DNA from 3 places in the Paenibacillus graminis genome. Region 1 is predicted to be linked to each of the others. Evidence: riboswitches for the same ligand, from Rfam matches in the RefSeq annotation. Region 1 holds a riboswitch; each other region holds the start of a gene.
What was found. Region 1 has a riboswitch for thiamine pyrophosphate ahead of PGRAT_RS13390 (ABC transporter ATP-binding protein). Riboswitches for the same ligand answer to the same signal wherever they lie in the genome.
Positions count from the first base shown of each region.

Region 2: linked by a shared signal. The riboswitch ahead of PGRAT_RS10330 (thiamine phosphate synthase) and the one ahead of PGRAT_RS13390 (ABC transporter ATP-binding protein) in region 1 are both predicted to bind thiamine pyrophosphate.
Region 3: linked by a shared signal. The riboswitch ahead of thiC (phosphomethylpyrimidine synthase ThiC) and the one ahead of PGRAT_RS13390 (ABC transporter ATP-binding protein) in region 1 are both predicted to bind thiamine pyrophosphate.

Region 1 covers NZ_CP009287.1:3,242,243-3,248,823, reverse strand. The annotation lists gene PGRAT_RS13405 (IS3 family transposase) at 1-35, shown strand, start outside; gene PGRAT_RS13400 (DHA2 family efflux MFS transporter permease subunit) at 510-2,030, opposite strand; gene PGRAT_RS31620 (TetR/AcrR family transcriptional regulator) at 2,225-2,878, shown strand; TPP riboswitch at 2,958-3,061, shown strand; gene PGRAT_RS13390 (ABC transporter ATP-binding protein) at 3,153-3,947, shown strand; gene PGRAT_RS13385 (ABC transporter permease) at 3,928-4,704, shown strand; gene PGRAT_RS13380 (ABC transporter substrate-binding protein) at 4,701-5,753, shown strand; gene thiM (hydroxyethylthiazole kinase) at 5,948-6,581, shown strand, end outside.
Region 2 covers NZ_CP009287.1:2,564,041-2,570,621, forward strand. The annotation lists gene mdh (malate dehydrogenase) at 1-227, shown strand, start outside; gene PGRAT_RS10315 (hypothetical protein) at 349-774, shown strand; gene PGRAT_RS10320 (SDR family oxidoreductase) at 1,012-1,881, shown strand; TPP riboswitch at 2,053-2,154, shown strand; gene PGRAT_RS10330 (thiamine phosphate synthase) at 2,493-3,095, shown strand; gene thiS (sulfur carrier protein ThiS) at 3,173-3,376, shown strand; gene PGRAT_RS10340 (thiazole synthase) at 3,484-4,248, shown strand; gene thiH (2-iminoacetate synthase ThiH) at 4,279-5,391, shown strand; gene yfbR (5'-deoxynucleotidase) at 5,870-6,511, opposite strand.
Region 3 covers NZ_CP009287.1:162,785-169,365, reverse strand. The annotation lists gene PGRAT_RS00835 (DUF438 domain-containing protein) at 113-1,372, opposite strand; gene PGRAT_RS00830 (DUF1858 domain-containing protein) at 1,386-1,613, opposite strand; gene thiC (phosphomethylpyrimidine synthase ThiC) at 1,843-3,537, opposite strand; TPP riboswitch at 3,659-3,764, opposite strand; gene trxB (thioredoxin-disulfide reductase) at 3,839-4,792, opposite strand; gene PGRAT_RS00815 (tetratricopeptide repeat protein) at 4,812-6,545, opposite strand.

The DNA of each region.
Region 1 (6,581 bases):
TTGCAGCGAAGTTCAAGAAGAGAAAGACTGCCTAAATCTATTTTTTTGTGTCCACTTTCTTGACGGAAGTCCATTTTTCCACTTCATGCTCTCCATTTGCTGATTTTGGGGATAAATAAGTTCCCTTTTTCCAACTGGCACTGTACAGCTGCTTCTTCGGAAGGCGCTAAGGGATATCCCTACTGAATAACAAAGCGAGGTTACGGAGCTACTGGGGCTTCGAGTGCACGAGGACACGAGGCCCGGAAATATTATGCAAGAGACAAGATTAGCATCTTTTGGTTTGCATGTCCGCTATACTCTCCTGATGGCACCCAACCTGCCCCTTAAACTCCGCCGATGGTGTCCAATCTGTCCGCTTCACCACGCGGATGGTACCCAAGCCTCAAGCACCGCCTATATCACCTTAAACTTCCAGGATCTCTTCATTTTTATGATTTTATCATTTCTCAAACGACAAAACCCCGTTAGCACCTATCCGGTGAACGGGGTTTTGTATTCATAAAAAATCATCCGTGCATGATTTCAGTCTGCACCTCGGTCTTAGAACCGTCTTGTCTGACTCTGCGCCCTCTCCGCAGCAGCAGACCCAGCACAGCACCGCCCAGCGCTACGAAGATCATGATGTGAAAGGTATCGTCAAACCCTTTGGCAAGTACAGTTTGTGCAGCTAGCTTCAACGCTTCGGGAGAAGCATTCGCCGCATTCTTCCCGGCCGCAGCCGCAGCTTCTTGCATTTCCGCCCCGCGCGCTGCCGCCCTTGAGGTCAGGATGGTGACCAGTGTCGATACCGCCAGAGAGTTGATTACCTGCTGCATCGAGTTGGTCAGAGAAGTAACCCGGTTCACCAGGTGGCTTGGGGCCTTGTTCAGAAGATGGGTATTCATAGGCATTACCATCATCCCCATGCCCGCGCCGCACATAATCAGCGGCAGGATCAGGTCTTTGCTCTGTGTGGCAAGATCTGCATGCGAATATTGGAATAAGGCACCAGAGACAAGGCTAAGACCGCAAACCACCAGCCAGCGGACACCTATCCTGTCGAATAGAATCCCGGCAATGGGCATCATCAGTCCGGATGCAATGGCTTGGGGCAGCATCGTCAGACCGGTATCAAAAGCTCCGAAGCCGCGGGCCTGCTGGAGAAATTGCGGAAGCAGAAACAATGCGCCGTATAAGCCGAACTGGGCAATCCATTGTACGAGAATGCCTGTGCTGAAATCGCCGGAGCGCAGAATCCGCAGTTCCAACAGCGGGGTCTCCGAGCGAAACTCTGCAATCACAAAAGCGATTAAGGCGAGCACGCCCATGGATAACCCGATCAGTGTTTTGTCTGAGGTCCAGCTATCCGCACCTTGGCTGACACCGTACGACAGGGAGGCAAAGGCCAGAGGCCCGAGAATCATCCCGAGCTTATCCATGCCCGGTACTTGGGTCCGCTCTGATCTGGGCAGCTTCCGGGAACCGATCAGCAGGCAAATGATGCCAATCGGAATATTAATGAGGAAAATCCAGCGCCAGGAATGGTACTCCACAAGCCAGCCGGACAGTACAGGGCCGATCGCCGGAGCAAACAGCACCGGAATCCCCATGATTCCCATAACAACGCCAACCTTGCTCCTGGGAGCAAGCTTATACACGTAAGCCATCCCAACGGGAAGCACACAGCCTCCCCCCAGTCCCTGCAGCACACGGAATGCAATTAGCCATTCCGCACGGCTCGGGGTGGCACAGAGGAGAGAGCCGATGGTGAATACAATAACTGCGGCGAGAAAAACAGTTTTGGCTCCGAACCGGTCAGACAGCCAGCCGGACAACGGAATCACTGAGGCCTGAGCCAGCATATATCCGGTCACGATCCATTGCAGAGTATTTAGATCCGTATGAAAATCCTTGACTAGTGTGGACAAAGCCACATTCATCGCCGTGCTGTCCAGCACCACCATGAACACACCGGCAATGATCGCCAGCAGCGGAACCAGAATGCTTGACAGGCGAAAATCGGCATCCGACTTCAACGCTTGCTCCATCTTCTATCTCCTCCTAAGTTGAACTGCTCCGGTAGGCGTACATTGACCTTTGCGCAGCTTTATCTATATAATAAATGATACGAACGGACAATTGTCCGGTATTGCTTTTTCAGTGTACGGACAATTGTCCGCACTGTCAATTTAATTTTCATTTTTTTCTAATATAGATGCTGCATTTCCGAAAGGAGCCTGCCATGAATTCACACGAACCAGACCGCAGACCAACCAACAAACCAGCAAAAGAACCTCCGGTACCCGCCAGGGATTATCAGGACCCTTATGTCCAGCGGATTCTTGAGGCTGCAGAGGCATTGTTTGCCGAGAACGGCCTAGAGGCGGTCAGTATGTTCAGCATCGCCAAGCGGGCGGGAATCGGCCAGGGTTCGCTGTACCGCAGATTCACGGACAAAGGCGAAATCTGCTCTGCCTTGCTCTCAACCAGCTCCGAGCGTTTTCTTTCCCGTCTGGAACAGGAGCTGCAGGCCACAGCCGGATCTTCTGCCCCGTTGGAAGACCTGCAGAGCAGTATTGAGCAGGTCGTTGATTTCATAGACCAGCACGCTGAGCTGCTGCAGATGATTAAGTCCGAGTTCACCGGCAAGAAACAGCTTACTCAGTTCGAGCATCCGATTTTCCGCCGCCTGAACGCAGTGATGACCCAGCGCATCCGGCGGGCCGCGGATGATGGCTTGCTGATTGCGGTCGATCCGCAATTTGCCGCTACCGCCCTTATTGCCGTATTGAGCCCTGATCTCTACCTCTACCAACAGAAGCTGCACAGCTCTACCAAAGAGGAAATCTCTAAGGGCGTCCTCGCACTGTTCGTCATTGGAATCCAACGGACTTAACCTTTCCGGCACAGATCCTTTGACAACCCGCCTGAATATGCTATATTAATTAGCAATTGCGAATATCAATATTGACCTGCTATTTCACTAGGGGAGTCTGCCGACTGAGACGAAGCTTGAAGCTTCGGACCCTTGGAACCTGATCTGGATCATACCAGCGGAGGGAAGTGGAACAGAAACGATCAGCGGTGCCGCTATACGTCTACTGCCTGAACCTTTCAGACCCATTTGTCTCCACTTTGAGACAGATGGGTCTTTATTGTGTTGCCGCGCAATGAAAGGAGGCTTAGTACATACGAATATGATCTCAATGACGAACCTGTCCTATTCTTTCGGCACATCTCCGGAGACGCCGGTATTCAGCGGTCTGACAATGGATGTGCGCCAAGGGGAATTCATTTCTCTGGTCGGTGCCAGCGGCTGCGGTAAAAGCACATTATTCAAAATCATCGCCGGCTTGCTTCAGCACACCAGCGGTGATCTTAAAGTTCTGGGAACGACATCCGCCGATCCTTCATCACGCCTGGGACGGGTTGCCTATATGCCCCAGCAGGATCTGCTGCTGCCCTGGAGAACCGTGCTGGACAACTGCCTGCTTCCCTGGGAGCTGAACAGAACAGGCAGTAAAACGGAAGCGGTAAAAAGTATCCGTAATTTGCTGGAGCGTTTTGGACTGGAAGGTACAGAGCAGCGCTATCCGCATGAGCTGTCCGGCGGAATGCGCCAGCGGATCGCTATGCTGCGGACGCTGGCTGCCGGCAATACGCTCTTGCTTTTGGATGAGCCCTTCGGAGCACTGGATGCCATCACCAAACGCGGGCTTCACCGCTGGCTGCTGGAGCTGTGGGGCAGTCTGGAGCAGACCGTCCTGTTCATCACCCACGATCTGGAGGAGGCGCTCCTCCTCAGTGACCGGATCTATCTAATGTCCGGCGGCGCTGGCGGCGGTGTACAGGAATTCCTGGTAGATCTTCCGCGCCCCAGGCATTACCGCATGAATTATGAACCGCATTTTGCTGCTTTGCGGGCGGATTTGGAACGGAGGCTGTATGACACGCACCTATCTTAGAAAGTTTTTGCACGAATATGGCCCCTTTGCCCTGTTGGTGCTGCTGACTCTTGCCTTCTGGGAAAGCGCAGCCAGGCTGAAGCTTGTCCCTGCCTTCATTCTTCCGGCCCCTACGGCCATATGGACGGCAATGCTGGAGCAGAGGCTGCTGCTCTTTGGAGAACACTTGCCTGCTACACTGCAGGAGGTGCTGTTGGGTTTTGCGCTGTCCGTGTGCTGCGGTGTGCTGCTGGGTACGGGAATGCATATGTTCTCTCCGGTGGAGAAAGCGCTGTACCCCCTGCTGGTCATCAGCCAGACGATTCCGCTGATCGCGCTCTCCCCCATTTTTATTATGTGGTTTGGCTATACGCTGTGGAGCAAGGTAGCGGTGGTCTTCCTGACCGCTTTTTTTCCGGTCGTTATCGGCACTTATGACGGATTGCACAAAAGCGGAGCGGTGTACAAAGAGCTGCTGCTCACACTTGGTGCGAACCGCTGGCAGATTCTGCGGAAAACCGAGATTCCTCCGGCACTGCCCTCGCTGTTTTCGGGACTCAAGCTCTCAATTGTCTACTGTGTGATTGGCGCAACGATCGGGGAATGGCTGGGCGGCAGCCGGGGACTCGGGTATTTTAGCCGCCGGATGGCGGGCAATCTGCAAAGTGCTGAGATGTTCGCCGCTGTGTTTCTTTTATCCGTACTCGGCATTGTTCTGTTCCTAAGTATTAAGCTGCTCGAAAAATATATTTTGCAGAAAAGAGGCATTCATCGATGAACATCTTTCCCTCTGAACATCCCGTTAGTAACAAGAGTCTTTCCTTGCTCTCCCTACCGCTGCTTCTATGTCTTGCTATTGCAGTAAGCGGCTGTGGAGGCGGCAACAATGCTGTTCCAACCAGCTCCGCTTCAGCAGAGAACGCCCAGCAGCCCCACAAGCTAACGATTATGCTCGACTGGTATCCAAACGCCGTTCACTCTTTCCTGTACGCCGCACAACAGAATGGCTATTTCAAAGAGGAAGGCCTGGATGTGGATATCCAGATGCCCGCTGACAGCAATGATGCCTTGAAGCTGGTAGCCGCCGGCAAAGCCGATCTGGCCTTAAGCTACCAGCCGCAGGTGCTGATGGCCCGGGGAGAACAGATTCCGGTGAAGTCTGTCGCCGCCATCGTCCGGCATCCGCTGAACCATCTGATGTTACCGGCGGACAGCGGGATCAAAAGCCCGAAAGAGCTGGCTGGGAAAAATGCCGGATACTCTTCGGTTCCCTTATACGAAGCTATGCTGAAAACAATGGTCAAAAGCGATGGCGGCGATCCGTCCGCAGTGAAGCTGATCGATGTGGGTTTTGACCTGATTCCGGCCATTTCAACCGGACGTGTAGACGGAATTATCGGAGGATTCATTAATCATGAGCAGCTGATTCTGGAGAAGGAAGGGCATCCGGTCATTTCGCTGGACCCTACGGATTACGGTGTTCCCGACTACTACGAGCTGGTTCTGGTTGCAAGCGATCCGGGCTTGCAGAATTCTGAAGGTTACATCGAGAAGTTCATAGCGGCGGCACGCAAAGGACAGCAATTTGTTGCCGGGCACCCGCAGGAGGCGCTGGACCTTCTAATGGCTCACGAGGATGCTACCGCTCCCCTGGACAAAGACATCGAAATCAAAAGCCTGGAGCTTCTGCTTCCCCTGATGGATGCCGGCGATCAGCCGTTTGGCTATCAGGACCCCGCATCCTGGGACAAGGTTAAGGCCTGGCTGAATGACAACGGACTGCTGAATGGCGATTTCAAGACGCAGGAGGCTTTTATCAATTTGTGAGTTGTGCTGCAATGTGCACGAGATACAACAGACGACAGTTCCACCCTAGTAAATGCAGGATTCTGTTGCAGAAAATGCAATCAAGCTGGAAGACCTCGCTTAAACTCATATAAATTTTTTATGCTTTCGATGCCAGTTTTTTGTACGAAGTACACTCATTTGAAGTCTCTCACATATTACTTTCAGGAGGAATCATTATGTCATTCTTAACCAAAGTACGGGCCAGCAATCCGCTGGTGCACAACATCACTAATATTGTAGTTGCGAATTTCAGCGCCAACGGGCTGCTGGCGCTGGGGGCTTCACCTTTTATGGCTGATGCGCATGAAGAAGTCGCGGATATCGCCGCCATGTCTGGCGCTGTTGTGCTGAATATCGGCACATTAAATGATTATGCCATTGAATCCATGCTGCTGGCTGGCAAGGCGGCGAACCGCCATAACGTGCCGGTCGTGCTGGACCCCGTAGGCGCTGGAGCCACTGCTTACCGCACCGAAGTTACACATAAGCTGGTCAGCCATATGCAGATAACCGCGCTGCGCGGCAATGTCGCTGAAGTGGCTCATGTCCTCGGCAAGAACTGGAGCATCAAAGGCGTGGATGCCGGAGCCGGTGACGGTGATGTGGCCGCTTTGGCTGTACAAGCCGCGCTGAAGCTGAAGTGTGTTGTGATTATCACCGGCAAGGAAGATGTCGTCACGGATGGCACCGCCACCTTTGTAATCCGCAACGGTCATCCTGTTCTGACCCGGGTTACCGGCACCGGCTGCCTGCTGAGTGCAGTCGTCGGCGCGTTCCTCGCGGCCAGCGGCGGAGCCTGGCTGGAAG
Region 2 (6,581 bases), 680 kb from region 1:
TGCAGATGACCGAAGCGGTTCTGAAGGATAAGAAGCGGATACTTCCTGTCATTGCCCTTCTCGAAGGAGAATACGGATACGACGGTCTGTTCATGGGCATCCCGGCTCTGCTGGGTGCGGATGGCATTGAGAAGATCTTCGAGCTGGAGCTGACAGCGGAAGAGAAAGCGGCTCTCGATAAGTCTGCGGATTCAGTACGTGCAGTAACTTCAGTGGTTACGGTCTAGGTTCATACGGATATAAGCCCTCATTTCCATTCAAGAAATGAGGGCTTTCTTTTCATAAGCGATGCGGTTGGGTATAATAAGAATGTAACATATATCACAGCGAAAAATGAGGAGGCTAATCATGGATCGGATTTTCTTTTTCTTACATATGATCGGGACATTGGCGCTCGGCTTCTATCTGGTGCTGCCGTTTATTTTGAACGGTACGGCCAAGCTCTCTGCTTCAGCCAAAGAGGGGACGTTAAGCGCTATCGGCGGATTTAACCGGTTCGCCCAGTATGGTCTGGTCATTCAACTGCTGACAGGGGGCTATATGATTTCACAAGGGGATTATACCGTAGCCTGGATGGTTGTGGTTATAGTTCTCCTGCTGGCGATGTTTGCCTTAGGCGGCATTATGGGCAAGCCGCTGCGTCTGGCAGCTGCCGGAATGCGCGAGAACCGCGATGTGTCTGACCATACCGCGAAGCTGCGCACCCTGAGCCTGCTGCTGATGGTCCTGCTGATCGTGATGATGTTTTTTATGGTGTACAGACATATTATCTAAGTTGAACTCACGTAAAATGGCTCCGGCTGCGAGGGCTTTTTTCTGTGGAAATGCGGGTATAGGTGATGATGACGAGGTGCCGTCCCCAGCAAAAGCGGCTGGATTTTTTGTTTGGATTACCTGGAAGTGTGGTAAGTAACATAACGTAAAGCGATTGTATAATTGATGATGCATAAGCCATCCTAATACGATGTGGTTACTTCCCAAAAAAGTTGCACAGCGAAAGGAGAATGGATCATGCCAGACAACAAACAATCCACCAAAACTTTGCCGCCTCAGGTGCAGGACCGGCAGCCCGGAATCGAGAGCGAGATGAAGCCGCGTCCGGAATTTGAAACCTCAAGCTATAAAGCGGCAGGCAAGCTGCTGGGCAAGGCGGCTCTGATTACGGGAGGCGACAGCGGTATTGGGCGTGCGGTTGCCGTTCATTTTGCCAAGGAAGGTGCGGATGTGGTCATTTCCTATCTGAATGAGCATTCCGATGCCGAAGAAACGAAACGCCAGGTCGAGCAGGAGGGCCGGAAGTGTATTCTGGTCGCCGGTGACATTGGGGTAGAAGCATTCTGCCAGGACCTGATCAACAAAACAGTAGAAGGCCTGGGCAAACTAGACATCCTGATCAACAACGCCGCCGAGCAGCATCCGCAGGACAAGATTGAGGATATCACCTCGGAGCAGCTGGAGCGGACGTTCCGTACGAATATTTTTTCCATGTTCTATTTGACCAAGGCCGCTATGCCGCATCTGAAAAAAGGTTCTACGATCATCAACACGACGTCGATCACAGCCTACCGGGGAAGCCCGCAGCTGCTGGACTATTCGTCTACCAAAGGCGCAATTCTCAGCTTCACCCGCTCACTGTCGATGAATCTGGCGGAAAAAGGCATCCGTGTCAATGCCGTAGCTCCGGGTCCGATCTGGACACCGCTGATTCCATCCACTTTTGATGCCAAAAAGGTCAGCGAGTTCGGCGGCACACAGCCGATGAAACGTCCGGGACAGCCGGAAGAGCTGGCTCCAGCCTATGTCTATCTGGCCTCGGATGATTCATCCTATGTCAGCGGGCAGGTCATGCATGTTAATGGCGGAGAAGTGGTCAACGGCTAAGAGTTGTGGTGCAGACCAGGTTTACTTGGAAATACAGCAGCAGTTTAAGAGCGTGCCTTCGCGGCCCGCTCTTTTTGCTGCACCTGCCAAGGAAGCAGTTTTTCAGCGAAAGGGATAGCTTTTCCGAGGAATTATATGTTAATATGAACCACGTCAGCAACTGAATAATGGAATTGTCCCTAGGGGTGCCGCGAGGCTGAGACGAACGTTCCGTTCGGACCCTTTGAACCTGATCTGGTTAAACCCAGCGTAGGAAAGCGGAGAATGAATGAACTGCAGCGGGGTTGTATCCATACGCCCGTATTCCTGTACACATTTATGACTGCCTCCTACCGCGGGGGCGGTTTTTTTGTTGTCTGGAAATTATGTGTTTTTTCTGTTTTGGATAAGGTGTGTAAGGGGAGAAGGGATTTTTTACTTGGTTCGTTTAAAGAACAAATTTGGATCTGAACGCGGGTTGGCCTGGAAAGAACGGCAGAAATGCCTTTGTTGAAGAGTTGACGGCTGGTTTGTCCGGAAAGAACGGCAGAAATGCCTTTGTTGAAGGGTCGAAGGCTGGTTTGTTCTGTTCCCGGTCTGCTCAAAGAATATAGCGAATAGAAGGTGAAGCTGTGGCGGAGATTCATTTGATCTCGGACGGAAGGCTTGCGCCGGGAGAATTCATTAACCTTGCTGCGGCTGTATATCCGCTCGTGGACTACATCCATCTGCGGGAAAAGCACCGGTCTGCCCTGGAACTGCTGGACATGGCGAAGCAGCTGCTGCTTGCGGGGGTTCCCGCTTCCAGCCTAGTCATCAATGACCGGCTGGATGTTGCGCTGGCCGCTGGTGCAGGCGCTGTTCAGCTGGCCTGGAACAGCCTGCCGCCGGCTGCAGCCCGTGCCGCCGCTCCCCGCCTGCGGCTGGGCAGGTCGGTGCATTCCGCGGCGGAAGCTGCGGAAGCGGGCCTGCAGGGGGCCGACTATTGCCTGTTCGGCCATGTTTTTCCTACCGCCTGCAAACCCGGCCAGCAGGAGCGCGGTTTGGGGCTGCTGGGGGAAGCGGTGCGCTGCAGCCGTATTCCGCTGATTGCCATCGGCGGCATAGAGCCGGGCAATGCCGGTCAGGTGATCCGGCAAGGGGCAGCCGGGATTGCAGTCATGTCCGGCATTTGTGGTGCCGGAGACGCTGTATCCGCTGCGCGTGCTTACCGGTTGGCGGTCCAGGAGGCTTAAGACCGGAGTTGTTATGTGTTTAAGTTGTTATGCGTTTAGTGAGCTATGGATATGTCACGCAAAGGAGGTGAGAAGGCATGAATCTGATCATCAATGGCAAAGCCCTGGAGATTGCGGAAGACTGCCGGACGGTAGCTGACCTGCTCAGCCGGCCCGAATGGAGCGGACGGCTTGTGATCGTGGAGCGCAATGGTGAAATTGTGAACAGGGAGCATTACGGCGAGACATCGTTCTGTGAAGGTGACCGGCTGGAGCTGGTGCATTTTGTAGGCGGGGGCTGAAGCACTGCTTCCTGAGAGAGCACAATGCGGGGCGTTCGTTCCCATAGCATCTCTTCATTTTGCAACCACAGCAGATATTATCCGATTTCATACCAGGAGGCATGCTTATGTTAGATCCATTTGTGATTGGCGGTATTACGTTATCAAGCCGGCTGTTCATCGGCACCGGCAAATACAGCCGGAATACACTGATTCCCGAGGTGGTTGCGTCTTCAGGCTCACAAGTGATCACGGTTGCCCTTCGCCGCATAGATCCGGAGAGCCGCGACAATATTGTCAGCCATATTCCTCCCCATATGACCCTGCTGCCTAATACATCGGGGGCGCGCACCGCCGAGGAAGCCGTGCGGATCGCCAGACTGGCCAGAGCCGCAGGCCTTGGCAACTGGGTCAAGATTGAGGTCATTAACGATCAGAAATATCTGCTGCCGGATAATCTTGAGACCATCCGCGCTACGGAGATACTTGCCGCCGAAGGTTTTGTGGTGCTGCCGTATATGAGCCCGGACCTCTCCGCTGCAATTCGAATGAAAGAGGCTGGAGCTGCCGCGGTTATGCCGCTTGGCTCGCCTATCGGCTCCAACCGCGGCCTGCGGACCAAAGAGCTGCTCCGCATTCTCATCTCTGAGGTGGATCTTCCGGTTATTGTTGACGCCGGTATCGGCCGACCGTCCGAAGCGGCGGAAGCTATGGAGCTGGGGGCCTCCGCTGTGCTGCTCAATACGGCTATCGCTACTGCCCGTGATCCGCTGCTGATGGCCGAAGCCTTCCGCGAAGCCGTATCTTCAGGCCGCAAGGCCTATTTGGCCGGGCTCGGTCCGGTGGAAGAGACGGCGGTCGCGTCTTCGCCTTTGACCGGATTTCTGAAGTGATTCTGAGCCATACCGAAAGGAGGGAGAAACATGAGTTTTTATGAAACACTGACCCGTCTGGAGCAGCTTCCTTACGAGAGCCTATGGCAGCAGTTCCAGGTGGAGGATGTGAAGCGGGCACTATGCAAGGACCGCCTGGATGAAAGCGACCTGCTGGCCCTGCTGTCTCCGGCTGCGGAGCCATGCCTGGAGGAGATAGCCCAGCGTGCGCAGCGGCTGACCCGTACGCATTTCGGGCATGTGATGCAGCTGTTCACACCGATGTATCTGGCCGATTTTTGTGTGAATCACTGCACCTATTGCAGCTTCAGCTCCATTTATGATTTTCCGAGAAAAAAATTGACGCCGGAGGAGGTCAGGCAAGAGGCGATTGCGATCTCCTCCACAGGCCTGCGCCATCTTCTGGTGCTGACCGGCGAATCGCGCAGTGACAGCCCGGCTTCTTATGTGAAGGAATGCGTAGAAATTCTGCACGAGTACTTCCCTTCCGTAAGTATTGAGGTGAATCCGCTGTCCACGGAGGAATACCGGGAGCTTAGAGAGGCGGGAGTGGACGGCTTGACCCTGTATCAGGAGGTTTATCATCAGGAAACGTACCGGAAGCTGCATGTAAAAGGTCCCAAAAGAGTCTTCCGCAACCGGCTGGATGCCCCCGAGCGGGGCTGTCAGGCCGGCTTCCGCTCTGTCAACATCGGTGCGCTCCTTGGGATGTATGATTGGCGGCAGGAGGCATTCATGACCGCGATGCATGCGAGGTATCTGCAGGACAAGTATCCGGAATGCGAAATCGGCTTATCCGCCCCGCGTTTCCGGCCGTATTTGGGGGAATTCAATCCGGATAGCGATGTTACGGACCGGGCGCTGGTGCAGATTATTTTGGCGTACCGCCTGTTTCTGCCCCGTTCCGGCATTACCTTGTCTACCCGGGAGCCTGCCTCGCTGCGTAATCATCTGATCCACCTGGGCATCACCAAAATGTCCGCAGGCGTCTCCACTGAAGTGGGAGGACACACCCAGGATGGCGGAACTCCGCAGTTCGAAATTTCGGATGAACGGAGTGTAGAAGAAATTACGGACATGCTTCAGGCAAACGGCCTGCAGCCGGTCTTCAAGGATTGGGATCTGCTGAGGCTGCAAGCGTAATAGAAAGTTGACTGTGACAGCAGCTCATAGCCGGCAAATTTTATTCCATCTGACTCCGCCTGCTGAGAATTTTAAGAGAGTTTGTTCTCTGTGAGGGAAGGAACTTTAGTGGATAAAGTAGAACTAAAACGGGCAGTCTGCTTCCTTAAACACCTCTAGTGGGAATAAGTATATTTATTTCAGCGTTATGTGCGTCTTGACCCCGCTTTTAACTGGAATAGGTGGAGAAAATCCCACTATACAGCGAGAAAGGGCAAAATACAGCGGATTAGCTATACTAATTCCACCTAACTTTGCAGCAAGGGTCACCTCGCCTGCGATCCGGCGGGAACCTCTTTAGCCCGCATTAGTTTATACATCAATCACAGCATCCGAACCGCCCGTTTACTTGGAAAAGTGAAGGGGGACCCGCTCTTCTTCGCGGCCCCAAGCCCTGCATGAACTGTTCTTCCGTTCTCCACAGCTTGTCTCCTGCTCTTCATGGGGTGTCCCCGTCCTCCAAGGCCTGTCCGCCGTCAGTTCCGGCAGACAGCTCATCCAGGGACATCTCGAAGCCGGGGGCCATATGGGCCAGAAAATATTCCATTTCCGGCATCTCAAGCCCGCGCAGCTTCGCGGCGGTCTGCGCTTTGGCGGCGGCAAATTCGCGGTTGCCTGCGGCGACCTCCCAGACGCATTTCAAATAAGCGTCAAGATGGTCAGCCGCTTTGACATAACGCAGCAAATAGGCGTCTTCGGAGCCGGCGGGGCTGTCCTGCGGCTGCAGGAGCGGCGCATAGACGGAGGTAAGCTCCGGCGGAATCATCCCCTTCAGCCGCTCGGCGGCAATCCGTTCCATGTCGCGGAAGCTGGACAGGAGTTGCGGGTTGTTGTGTTTGACCGGCGTGGCGATATCGCCGGTGAAGACTTCGGTGGCGTCATGGAACAGCGCCATTGCAGCCGCCCGGTCGGCGTTCAGCGAACGGGCAAAATGGACGTTGCCGATGGAGCAGAGCATATGCGACAGCAGGGCTACCTGGAACGAGTGCTGTGCCACGTTCTCCGGTGCGGTGCTGCGCATCAGGCTCCAGCGCTGGATATACTGAAGCCGGTACAAATAGGCTGAAAAATGGTAATTCAATTTTAAAGTAACCCCTTTCATGCGTGGTGTAATATGTTATGATAAAACTAATTGTAACAGAGTTTGGACA
Region 3 (6,581 bases), 3.1 Mb from region 1:
AGGCGGCACACCCGGCCATATAAGGCAGCTGGTATTTTTTCATGCAAAAAGAAACGGCTGGGCCGTCCTCCCAAGAGGCGGCTTCCGTTTCTCCAGACGTTTAAATTATGCGCTATTCCGACAAAATCCGTTTTTGCCCCTCCAATGCGCGGATCGGTGCGATATTCTGGGTGAATTCAAGGGTGCCCATGTATTGTCCCGCTTCATCGCGGACAGCGAAATAACGGATGTAGATAAATTTATCTTTGATGGCAATCCAGAAGTCCTCAGCATCCTTGCGGCCTGCCTTGAAATCCGCCAATAGCTTCTCTACTACATGTACGCTTTGCGGCGGGTGGCAGTTCTGCACTGTGCGTCCAATGACCGCCTTGGTGCGGGCAAAAATACGCTCTTTGCCATGTGAGAAGTAGCGGACTACGTCATTTTCGTCAATAAACGTCAGGTCGACCGGCAAATGGTTCAGCACCGTTTCCAGCTGATGCAGTGACAACAGGCCCGTTTCGAAGCGGATAAAGCCTTGAGGAGCCACTCCTCCCTCTTGCGCTGGCGCTGCGGCACCCTCAGGCTCTGAAACACGCTCAGGAATCCATTCCCGCTCTGGTGCAGCCAGGCAGAAGCCGATTTCCTCGCTTTCCCGGGCGATTTTGACCCATTCATCCTCAGTCAGCTTATCGAGTGCCATCGGCAGCAGAATATTCTCTTCTTTAAAGATCATTTCATTAACTTCCTGAATAATGTCCGCCAGCAGACTGCTAAGTTCCCCGGCTTCCCCATTGTATGCACTGAGTGCGGCCTTAGCCTGCTTGATCATACTGCGGATACCGTCATCCACCCCCCACATCACCTTGGTAGGTCCATAGATGCCGTATTTCTCAAGGTAGGGAAACAGCAGATTCTCTTTGCGGCTGTAATGCTTGTCGAGATCGAGCAGCAGGCTCAGATCCTCCAACAGCTTGAACCTCATCTCTTCCGTGCCGCTTCTTAGAAATTTATCGGTGTGGAGCTGCAGGCGGAAATTGACAAGACGTTCAATCTCACGGTTCTCCAGCTTGAAGGTGTGCACGGGATGTCCCGGCTGTTCCTCCGGTTTATTGGAACGGTGAATCTCCTGGATCGACCCTTTGAAGATGGCCGTGTGCACAGAGCACAGTCGCTGCACCTCCTCTACAGGAATCCCCTCTTCTGTCATCAATGAATGCTCCATGGCCGAAATTTCTGCTACCGTAACATCGCCTACCGCTTCTGCAAAACGTGCTTTGACTTCCTCCACGCTTTTTCCGGCATGCAGCTCCTTGATGATTTCCCTAAGCATGGCTTGGCGGCGTGTCTGCTCGGGAACATCCACTTCCCGGTTGTTAATCAGTTCGCTCATTGTACTCTCTCCTCTATTGAATAATCTCGAAGCCATGGCGCTCAAAAGCTTGCCGGACGGTTTCGCGATCCATTTTTTTCACTGTGATTCCTTTGGACAGGGTCATGAACCTGCCTGCCGTCTGCAGCATGCCTGGCTTGGCGATATCGCGGAACCCCAGCTCCACCATAATATCTACGACCTCCGGATAACGGCTGACCAGCTCGAATATGGACTCATCCATGTTAAGGCTTTTGCTCATTGCGCTCTCCTCCTGCAGCTTAACCTCCGGCTAATTGATAACCTTTCTCAACACCAGCTTAGCATAGGGTACAGGGCCGGATTGTGATTGCAATCACAAAATCACAAACTTAATTAAGCTGACAACCAATTGGTTTAACCATGTGGATACGGAATGAAACGTATATAGAAAAAAGCTGCCTCCTCCGCATTTCATAGCGTCGGAAACAGCCTCTCGGAAAGGTTGCAGGTTATAGCATTCTGCTCAATCTGGACGAATTGCGGATATCGTGCGAGATCCGCATGCTGCAGAATTTGGGGCCGCACATCGAGCAGAAATGCGCTGTTTTGGCGCCTTCCGCTGGAAGCGTCTCATCATGGTACTCCAGCGCGCGTTCCGGGTCCAGCGACAAGTGGAACTGGTCACGCCACCGGAACTCGAACCGCGCCTTGGATAGTGCGTTGTCCCGGTCCTGCGCGCCCGGATGCCCCTTGGCCAAGTCAGCGGCATGTGCAGCAATTTTGTAAGTAATCACACCTTCACGCACATCATTCTTGTTCGGCAGGCCCAAATGCTCCTTCGGGGTAACGTAACAGAGCATCGCTGTCCCGAACCAGCCGATCATTGCTGCACCAATTGCTGATGTAATATGGTCATAGCCGGGAGCAATATCCGTGGTCAGCGGACCGAGTGTGTAAAAAGGGGCCTCCTGGCAAAGCTCCAGCTGCTTATCCATATTCTCCTTAATCTTGTGCATCGGCACATGACCCGGACCTTCCACCATCACTTGGACATCATGCTTCCAGGCCAAAGCAGTCAACTCACCAAGTGTTTCTAGCTCAGCAAATTGAGCCTCGTCATTGGCATCGGCGATGGAGCCGGGGCGTAGCCCGTCTCCCAGGGAAAAGGCGACATCATAGGTTTTCATAATCTCGCAAATATCCTCAAAATGCGTATATAAAAAGTTCTCCTGATCATGGGCAAGGCACCAGGCCGCCATAATGGAACCGCCCCGTGAGACAATTCCGGTCATTCTGCCAGCGGTAAGCGGAATGTAACGCTTCAGCACACCGGCATGAATGGTGAAGTAGTCTACACCTTGCTCCGCCTGTTCAATGAGCGTATCGCGGTACAGCTCCCAGGTCAAATCCTCAGCTATTCCTTTGACCTTTTCCAGCGCCTGATAGATGGGCACTGTGCCGATTGGAACCGGCGAGTTGCGGATAATCCATTCGCGGGTGGCATGGATTTTTGCCCCGGTGGAAAGGTCCATAATCGTATCGGCCCCCCAGCGCGTTGCCCACCTCATCTTCTCCACTTCTTCTTCGATCGATGAAGACACAGCGGAATTCCCAATGTTCGCATTGATCTTAACCAGAAAATTCCGCCCGATGATCATCGGCTCACTCTCGGGATGGTTGAGATTCGACGGGATAATGGCCCGGCCTGCCGCGACCTCATCCCTTACGAATTCAGGCCGGGTGTTCTCACGAATGGCGATATACTCCATCTCCGGTGTGATAATCCCCTGCCGCGCATAGTGCAGCTGGGTGACATTGCGGCCCTCACGCGCTCTTAACGGGCACCGGTGCAAGCCGGAAAAGCCTCCTTCCAGCGATCCGTCCGCTGTCCTTCCGTTATCTCCGGGCTGCACAGCTCTCCCGGCGTATTCTTCCGAATCTCCGCGTTCCGCAATCCAGCACAATCGGTGCGGCGGAAGACCCTTGCGGATATCGGTCTCTTGTCCGGCGTCCGTATAAATCCCGCTGGTATCATAGACACGCAGCGGCGCATTGTCCGCTTCTCCCGCCACGCCTTCAGTCCGGCTGAGACAGATTTCACGCATCGGAACCTGAATGTCCGGGCGTGAGCCCTCTACATACACCTTGCGGCTCGCGGGGAATCCGGAAAGATTAACCTCTTCCTTTTTTACTGAATCTGACATTCTTATCTCCTCCTCTGTGCTCTATGAGCAATTTGCAGATAAGATAATCACGCAGCAATTCAAAAAGCCGCTCCACCTGGAGCGGCTTTATTCAGGAACAGCCAAAGAAGGCTGCGCTAAAAAAGGTCCGACTCCACTTTCCTACGCTGGTATGATCCAGATCAGGTTCAAGGGTCCGGGAATCACTTATCCCGTCTCAGCCTATTCAGGCTCCCCTAGTGGGTATCTTATCTAATTAAATACAATTTACATGGAGTGGTATTTTGTGTCAATAAAAAATTTTGCTGATTGAGCGCCTCCGTTACTTATCCAGCGTTTCGCTCCAGTCATGCACCATCGAGCCCTCCAGATATTTCTCGGCATCCATGGCGGCCATGCAGCCGGTCCCGGCAGCTGAGATCGCCTGGCGGTAACGGGTATCCTGCACGTCCCCGCAAGCAAACACGCCCGGAATGTTGGTTTCGGTTGTGCCCGGATTAACCACGATATAGCCGTTGGCATCGGTAGTGATCTGGCCGCCCAGGAAGGCCGTGTTGGGTGTGTGGCCGATAGCGATAAATACGCCGTCCGCTTCCACAAGCTCTTCAGCACCCGTCTCATTGTTGCGGACCTTCAGTCCCTTCACCCCGGTATCCCCGATGGCGACTTCAAGCGGCGTGCGGTTCAGTGCCCAGGCCACCTTGCTGTTCTCCCGCGCGCGGTCCTGCATGATCTTCGAAGCGCGCAGCTCCGGACGGCGGTGGACCAGGGTCACGCTGGAAGCGAACCGCGTCAGGAAGCTCGCTTCCTCCATTGCGGAGTCGCCGCCGCCAACCACTACAATCTTTTTGCCGCGGAAGAAGAACCCGTCGCAGGTTGCACAGGTGCTGACCCCGCGCCCGACATTATCCTGCTCTCCCGGGATGCCCAGGTACCTCGCCGAAGCCCCGGTCGAAATAATTACCGACTCTGCTTCCAGCACACCCAAGCCATCCACGGTTATCTTAAATGGGCGCTGCGAGAAGTCCACAGCCTCCACCCAGCCATTCTTAAATTGAGCCCCAAAGCGCTCTGCCTGCTTGCGCATGTTATCCATCAGATCTGGACCCAGGATGCCATCAGGAAAACCGGGGAAGTTCTCTACCTCTGTCGTTGTAGTCAATTGTCCTCCCGGCTGCAAGCCTTCAATGACGAGGGGGCTGAGATTGGCACGCGCCAGGTAAATCGCAGCAGTCAGTCCTGCCGGGCCTGTTCCGATTACAATTGTTTTGTACATGAGTATATCCTCCTTAGGGTCAGATATTTTCCGTAAAAGGCGGCAAAATGTCCGCTGCCGCCCCGTCCTGCGGGAACCCGCATACTTGATGAATACGCCGCGCGTACCGGCTTACCATAGAGACCGAAACGCCGTAGCGCTGGGCAGCCTCACGATAGGTAAGCGGATGGCCATGCAGCTTGGCGGTCAAATATTCCAGAGCCGCACACCAGCCCGCAGTATGCCTAAACAAGGGAACATCCGGGTAGAGACGGCTTATAAACTGCTTCCAGAGGAGCTCAGCATCCTTCTTCAGAACGGCATCATACCGCCGGTCCATCACGGCAGCCGTATGATCAATAACCCGCTGCCAGTCCTCTTTCCATTCCGGTGGCCCTTTATGGATTGGCACGACCGGCTCTTGTACCGCCCTCTGGATTGTGTTCTCCTCCGGTGCGCCACCGATCAGGCGCTGCAGCCCGAGAAGTGCAGTCTCCTGCAGCGGCTCCTGCTCAGAAATCCCCTTCAGCACCTCGGACATTTCATCGTCCCCGATCCAGCGGAGCGCCTCTGTCACCTGAAGCTTCGTACTTGAATCACCGTAGCGCAGTGCCCAAAAGAACGAAGCGCGCAGCAGCGGATTATTCCGCACCTCCTCAGAGAAGCTGCCCATGTTGTTCTTCCACTGCTTGAGCTGCTCCTGGAAAGGCAGCTGATAATTATAGCTTACCGGAGGCAGCGGACGGCCTTCAGCCTGTGCCAGCTGAAGCTGGGACAGGAAAAACTTCGGTACTGCGGATTCCGGGTCCAGCTTCGCGGCCAGCTGCCAGCAGCGTACCGCCTCGCTCTCAAGTCCGCTGTTGCTTGCCGCAGCCGCACAGTAATGGTACAAGCTGGCATCGCCGCCAACCTCCTCGTCCTTCAGCAGGCGGCGGAAGTGCCCGTAGGCTGTTCTGTGCTTCCCCAGAATCCCCATCGTCGTAGCCATTTTGAATACATGCTCCTGGTGAAAAGGCACTGTGGCTTCCAGCATGCGCACCAGCCCCTCCAGCTGCTCCCGATCGCCGGCATACTGCAAGAAAATAGCCATGTTGCACAATGCATGCAGGTTCCCCGGGTCCTGCGCGAGCACTTCGCCAAGGCATTCCTTGGCTTTGGCAAAGCGGCCCATGTAGAAATAGGCAAGAGCCAGATTGTTATGCGCCGCCAGGAAATCGGGGATGTTCTGTACAATTTCTTCAAGCAGTGCGACCGCTTGCGGAAACTTTCCTTCCTCGAGCAGGCTGCGGGCTCTGTCATGCTCCACTACACCCTCCCGGCTGCGGATCCGGACCAGCGGAGCCGGACGGTTCAGCTCATATTGCAGCAGCTCCATCAGTTCTTCGGACTCGGCCATGAACTCTCCGCTCGCATCCTCCTGAAGATAGGTAACCAGACTGCGCTCGGCCTCTTCAAAGCTTTCCATATTTGCATAGTTATTAGCCATATAGAAGTGGCATTCCGTCATAGAGGGATCAATTTCCTCCAGAACATGGGTTAGGATGTCGTTGGACGCCTCATATTTCCCCATCTCGGATAATATACCCGCCATATTGCAATGATTCACCGGGTTCTCCGGTTCATATTCAACAGCTTTGCGAAAATTCTTCAATGCCTTATCATATTGAAAGCGGTCGAGTGACCGTACGGCTCTTTCAAAGAAAAAATTGGCATCCAGAGTAACGGGAATCACATTACCATTCTCCACGTCATTCTCTGAAGTTCTCTCAATCATGGAAGCAAGGCACCTCCCTTTGTAAGCTTCCTTATC